2 regions of the Pediococcus sp. AC40 genome follow, and region 2 is predicted to be linked to the other one. Evidence: predicted binding sites of a transcription regulator. Region 2 holds the regulator's gene; the other holds the start of a gene.
The links. Region 2 encodes LexA, which represses DNA repair genes until DNA is damaged. Its sites were predicted from a motif close to CNAACANNTGTTNG; they were not measured.

Region 1 (3,423 bases), 580 kb from region 2:
CCCATAACATTGCAAGGGCAGTTAAGGAAGCCGACTTGGTAATCGGAGCGGTGTTGATTCCGGGAGCGTTGGCGCCGAAGTTAGTTACTACCGCAATGATTGATAGTATGGAGCCGGGATCAGTGGTGGTAGACATTCCAATTGATCAAGGTGGAATTTTTGAAACTAGTGTTAAAGCAACCACGTTGGACGATCCAATCTACGTATCTCACGGGGTGATCCATTATACGGTTGCTAACGTGCCGGGGTCGGTGCCTAAAACCGCTACGGATGCATTAACTAGCGCAACGGTTCGTTACGCAGTGATGATTGCTAACCAGGGAGTGGAAGCGGCGGCCGCTAATCAAACCGTTCTGACTGGAATTAACACTTTCAATGGACAATTAACTTCTAAGGCGGTTGCGGATAGTCTAAATATCGAATACACACCGTTTATGAGTTAGTTGATGATCTTATGAAAAATAGAATTAATTTAGAGCTTATCTTTAAAAGTGCTGCTAAAAGTGAAGCAGAACGAACGCTGAGTTTGTTTGATTTATCAATTTTGGGAATAGGCGCGATTATTGGGACTGGAATTTTGGTGTTAACCGGAATTGTGGCAGCCACTACCGCCGGGCCAGCGGTAGTTTTCTCCTTTTTAATTGCAGCGTTGGCTAGTGGATTAATTGGGCTATGCTATTCCGAATTGGCAACGACGATCCCTAATTCGGGCAGCGCTTACGTTTATGCTTGGGTTAGCATTGGTCAACTCGTAGGTTTTTTAGCAGGTTGGACCTTATTAGGTGTGTACGTGACTACGGCAGCTACAGTTGCAAATGGTTGGACCGGCTATGTTCATTCATTTTTGCATGAAGTGGGAGTTAACTTGCCCCACCAGCTGTTAGTGGCGCCGTCCATGGGCGGTTGGATGAATTTACCAGCCTTTTTGATGATCCTTTTAATCACCTTCGTTTTAACGAAGGGGACGGGAGAAAGTAAGTGGGTCAATAACGCGCTGGTCTTAGTGAAGTTGACGATCATTTCGCTATTTATCGTGGTGAGCGTCCCCAATGTCAAGGCGGGTAATTGGAGTTCCTTTAATCCGTATGGAATTAAGGGGATTGTCACGGGAGCTTCGACCGTTTTCTTCACGTTTCTTGGATTTGACGCGCTAGCAACTTCGGCCGAAGACGCTAAAAATGTGCGTCACAACCTCCCGCGCGCGATTATCATCTCGTTAGTGGTAACCACCTCACTTTACATTGTGGTCAGCATGGTAATGACCGGAGTGGTGGCTTATCCACACCTAAACGTTTCGGAAGCAATGGCGTATGTTTTATTGATCAAGGGGCATGATTTAGCGGCGCAAGTGGTTTCCGCAGGAGCTATTTTGGGGATTATGGCGGTAGTTTACGCGTTTATTTACGCTAACTCCAACGTCATGAAGGCGATGAGCCGGGGCGGGTTCTTACCCCAAAACTGGGCAAAACTAAACCCAAAAACGCAAAGTCCTAACTTAGCATTGTGGATTAGTGGATGTTTTGCGGCGTTGCTAGCTGGCTTTTTCGATTTACGAAATCTAGCGTTGATTGCTAACGTGGGCTCGTTATCGGTATTTTTCTTAATTTCCTTAATCGTGATTTTATTACGTCGGCAGTATCCGGATTTGCCACGACCCTTTAGAATCCCGTTGGGGAACGTAATCCCAATCGCTGCGATGTTAATTTGTGCGCTTTTATTGGCTAATATTACTTTTTCGGCATGGGAGTTTTATTTAGGATGGCTCGTGGTAGGATTTGCACTGTACGAACTATATTCTAAAAATCACATTATTGAACGGACCGATCCTTGAACGGTCAAACAAGTGGCAACTTTGCTTAAGCATACGGATGCGAGGGCTAGGAACTAAGTAAGTTCCTGGCTTTTTTACTTGACCGACGCGAACACTTGTTCGATAATGGTGATGAATAAGTTAATTTAAAGGTGGCAATTAACAGATGGATTATCGAAAGGAACCCCGGGGCGTGTTTTTTCTGATTGATAATAAATCCTTTTACGCCAGCGTGGAGGCGGTTCAGCGGGGGCTTAACCCACTAAGGGCGGTGATGGTGGTAATGTCGGAACAAGCTAATACTAACGGAGGATTAGTGTTGGCAACTTCCCCGATGGCTAAAAAACTGTTTAATTTGCACGCAAACGTCTCTCGCCAACGGGATTTGCCTAATACGAAGCAGTTGTTAGTAGTTCCGCCGCGGATGAACCTCTACATTCAAAAGAATCTGCAAATTAACAATATTTTTCGGCAGTTTGTCGCTGATGAAGATTTGTTGCCATATTCAATTGATGAATCAATTTTAGACGTTACCCGTTCGTGGCGATTATTTGGCCGAACTCCGCGGGAAGTTGCCCAAAAAATCCAACGCACCGTTTGTGAGCAACTGGGGCTCTACACCACGATTGGAATTGGGGATAACCCAGTGCAAGCAAAGTTAGCGCTTGATCTTTACGCGAAAAAAAGTCCCGCGCTAATTGGCGAGATTCATTATGAAAGCGTGGCTCAAAAAATTTGGCCAATTACTAACTTAACGGAAGTTTGGGGAATCGGTAAACGCACTGAACGGCGGTTGAATCGGTTAGGAATCAATACAATGGCAGAACTTGCTCACGCCAATCCCTTTAAGCTAAAAGAAGCGTTAGGAATTATTGGCTGGCAACTTTACGCCACCGCGTGGGGGATTGACCGTAGTAAATTACAACAGCCGATTCAGCCTAAGGATAGTAGTGTGGGGAATTCGCAGGTTTTACCCCGCGATTATTGTCAACAGTTAGAAATTGAGACGGTAATCAAGGAAATTGGAGAACAAGTAGCAGCCCGGTTACGCCATCGCCAAAAGCAGACCCGGTGCATTTCATTAGGGATTGGTTTTTCCTACGCGGCCAGCGTTGAGGATGGACGGGGCGGTTTTCACGTGGCCCAAAAAATTACGCCTACTAACGAAAATTTTGCGCTTACGCATGTCCTGATTCAGCTTTTTCGAGAAAATTGGCAAGGAGAAGCGGTGCGAAATATTGCCGTTTATGCAAGTAAATTAGCTCCCGCAACTGGCCAGCAACTAGATTTATTTCACCCAGCTACCCAGCAGATTAAGTATTACGATATCGAAAAAGCCGTGGACAAAATTCGCCAGCAGTATGGTTTTAAAGCGCTAGTATACGCACGAAGTAAAACTCCGGGGGCTACGGCGATTAACCGTGCCGGCTTGGTAGGAGGCCATAATGGCGGAAACGCGTACGAATAGTTTAATTACGGTTCTTTAGGAGAAAATTATAATGCGATACGATCGATTTACGGAAGCGGATGTACAAGAATTTTTTGATTATTATTACGTTGACCGGGGCATCATTAAATGGCAGGGATACTATTTATCTGACCATTTAAATGCG
Region 2 (3,423 bases):
CCATTGGTTTTTTTAGATAAAAAAAGTCCTACGGCTCCGTTTCCTGCACAAAGGTCAACAATTTGTGCCTTGGAACTTTGCTTTACTTCCGCGAAATTAGCTAACAATACTGCATCTAGTGAAAATGAAAAAACGCTAGGACTTTGAATAATTTGAATATTATCGCGATAAAGCTGATCAATTCGTTCGTCAGCATTTAACTTAACTTCCATTTAAAACTCCTTTTCAATCCCATTACTTCATAATATAATCAAATTAATATCAAATTGAAAGCAAAGGTTATTCTATATGTTGTATACATTTATTAAACATCTAGTTTCGGGACTTCTAACGCTGATTAACGGGCGCCCGCAATTCCATCACAAAGATCGGTTGCCAAGCGGTTCGTACGTGTTAGTTGCACCACACCGAACGTGGCTAGACCCGGTTTTATATGCATTAGCAGCTTACCCAAAGCGTTTTTCTTTTATGGCGAAAAAGGAACTGTTTCAAAACCGATTTTTAAAATGGTTAATCACCAAGCTCAACGCTTTTCCAGTTGATCGTCAGAATCCTGGCCCATCGGCAATCAAAGTGCCCGTCAAAATTTTAAAAAAGGGTGAACTCTCAACCATTATTTTTCCATCTGGCACGCGCCATTCCCAAGAATTAAAAAACGGTGCATTCGTGATTGCCAAGCTAGCTAACGTTCCCATTGTCCCCGCTGTTTATCAGGGACCACTTTCGTTTAAAGCTCTATTTAGCCGGCGAAAGGTTCAAATCAATTTTGGTGAGCCAATCGTAATTGACCGAAAAACTCGGATGAACGACGAAAACTTAGCCCAATTGGAAAAAGACTTAAACGCGGCCTTTGCTGCTTTAGACCGCGAATTAGATCCAACGTTCCAATATGTTGACATGGCCGAGCCTTCCCATACAAAAAAAGCGTCCAAATAACGGACGCTTTTTTATTTTTTCGATTGATTCTTCATTGCGGTCATCATTTGATGAAGCTTTTTTTGTGATGGCTTTTGCCCCATCTGAAGCATCATTGTTCTAAGCATGTCTTCGTTAATTGGTGGGTTATTCTTTAAGTAGTTTTCCATGTAACGACGTGCAAAGAAAAATCCACCGATTGCTCCAACAAGAACGGCGATAATTACAATCATAATCCAAATTCCAGTTGACATTGTCAATCCTCCTCGTGAACAGTCTGCCTTTTCATTTTACACAAAAACAAGTAAAAACAAAAGCCCCGTTTAATCGTCACGTAAGCCTTTTTTTCGTTGAACTTTCTTTACCTTTTCGGGGGTGACTTCCTTACCATCTTTATCAAAAATCTTCATCATTTCAATTTGGCTCCGAAAACTTTCTCTAAACCGTTTTAAATATTTTTGCCGCAATTCCTTACGTTCAATAGTTTCAAGCTCAGTTAAGCCTTCTTCTTTTGCTTTTTTTGCTAATTCATTAATCCGTTTAATTAGCTTTTGCATTTCTTGATCTGCCATTACTATTACTCCCCTTTATTTATTTCGTTTGGCAAAATGCGAACATCTGTTTGAGAAGTTCACCTGTCTATGTTAAAATTATATCAAATATTCGTGGGGTGAAAAAATGATAAAGAATTTGAGTACTAAGCAACTTAACGTTCTTGAGTATATCTATCAAACGGTCCAAACGCAAGGTTATCCGCCTACCGTTCGAGAAATTGGTAAGGCAATTGGCTTATCTTCGACATCAACGGTACATGGGCATATCGACCGCCTACAAAAAAATGGATACTTAGAAAAAGATCCTACTAAGCCTCGTGCATTAGAAATTACGGCCCAAGGCTTAGAAGCGCTTGGCATTCAAGAAAATGGCGAGCAAATCCCAGTTTTGGGGGTAGTTACCGCTGGGGAACCCATCCTAGCCGTTGAAGAAGCTACCGACTTTTTCCCCGTTCCACCGGAATTTAAGAATGAAAGCAGCGATCTTTTCATGTTGACCATTCGAGGGGAAAGTATGATCAATGCCGGCATTTTATCGGGCGATCAAGTCATCGTTCGAAAACAATCTACCGCCGATAATGGCGAAATCGTAATTGCGATGACTGACGAAAACGAAGCAACCTGCAAACGGTTCTTTAAAGAAACCGACCACATCCGCTTGCAACCCGAAAATGATACCATGAGCCCAATTATTTTGGACAACGTCACCATTTTGGGCAAAGTGGTGGGGCTTTTTAGAAGCGATATATACTAAAATTAATAGTTATCTATTGATTTCTGCGCCTATACCCGTCATACTAATGGTCAAGGCAATGAATCATTTCGGAGGATATTATGTTATATGTTTTAGTTTTAGCATCAATCGCGTTAATACTTAGTCTCTTTAAGCTACATTCTTCAATTCGTAGCCGTGAGTCCATTTTTGGAGCAATTATTCTTTTTATAATTCCCCTAGCCCTAGTCATTTTTTCGGGAAACCAGGTTATTCATGAAAAACCGTCTACAGCTGCTAGCACAGCTAGTTCACATTTGGCTGCTAAAAAAAGTAAGGAAGCCTCAATTAAAGACGACAAATTTGAAAAAATGAACAGTGATAGTCAGGCAGCGTCACAACAGGCTGCTAAAGAAAGAAACATTACTGCTAGTCTTAAGAAAAATTTGAAGTCATTAGGCGACCTCACCTTTAACGCAGATCAAAAAGTATTCGTGGTTACCCCAACTGATGCGAATAGCAAAAAAGCTTTCAGCGCTTGGGTGAAAGATTCCCGAACGATTGATAAAGATAGCTACGCAGGGCTAAAGAAACAATTTACTGGACTTTCAAAATCCTTAAAGAAGGAGTTAGGCTCTGGGTATACGGTAAAACTTTTACAACCCGATAGTAACCGAGCTTTGTTAGTCGTTAAAGATGGCAAGATAGTTGAAGACGCGCTTGCATCATAAAGTAAATTTCAAACTTATTAATAAAGGAGACTTCCTGGAAATGGAAGTCTCCTTTATTATTTTCAAAAATAGCACCAGCCAATTAGTAATCAAGCTCAAAATCAATCTTTGCGTTCTACGTATTGGCGTTGCTGATCTTTTTGTCCCTTTAACGCAAAACGGGCAGGATCATTTTGATAGTCCGTTACAAAATCTGATGGTTGCGCCGCCATGAAACTACGATAAATTTCCTCGTATTCAGTTACGCTAACTGGCTTACGTTGCCGTAACTGCTCAGAAACGCTTGTGTCTAACATTCTCTCATAGCCTTGCACCACTTCACCAGTATAAAACTCTCCTTCTGCTCCTGAACCATAACTAAAGAGACCAATTTGATCCCCTTCACGTAATGAACGTGCCTGTAATAGCGACAATAAACTGAGGTATAACGATCCAGTATATAAATTACCAACTTCGCGATTTAACTGGCGACTGTCTTCAAAACGAGCTAATAGTCCTTCGGCAATTTGAT

Region 1: NL111_RS07525 (Y-family DNA polymerase) is a predicted target of LexA. The motif match lies at 1,920-1,933, and genes of this name have one in related genera.

What each region holds. Positions count from the first base shown of each region.
Region 1 is NZ_CP127012.1:1,532,368-1,535,790, reverse strand. Features, by position in the region: gene ald (alanine dehydrogenase) at 1-443, shown strand, start outside; gene NL111_RS07530 (APC family permease) at 455-1,831, shown strand; gene NL111_RS07525 (Y-family DNA polymerase) at 1,977-3,278, shown strand; gene NL111_RS07520 (hypothetical protein) at 3,310-3,423, shown strand, end outside.
Region 2 is NZ_CP127012.1:953,490-956,912, reverse strand. Features, by position in the region: gene NL111_RS04650 (tRNA1(Val) (adenine(37)-N6)-methyltransferase) at 1-212, opposite strand, end outside; gene NL111_RS04645 (lysophospholipid acyltransferase family protein) at 289-936, shown strand; gene NL111_RS04640 (YneF family protein) at 948-1,169, opposite strand; gene NL111_RS04635 (DUF896 domain-containing protein) at 1,239-1,487, opposite strand; gene lexA (transcriptional repressor LexA) at 1,594-2,223, shown strand; gene NL111_RS04625 (hypothetical protein) at 2,304-2,912, shown strand; gene NL111_RS04620 (hydroxymethylglutaryl-CoA synthase) at 3,014-3,423, opposite strand, start outside.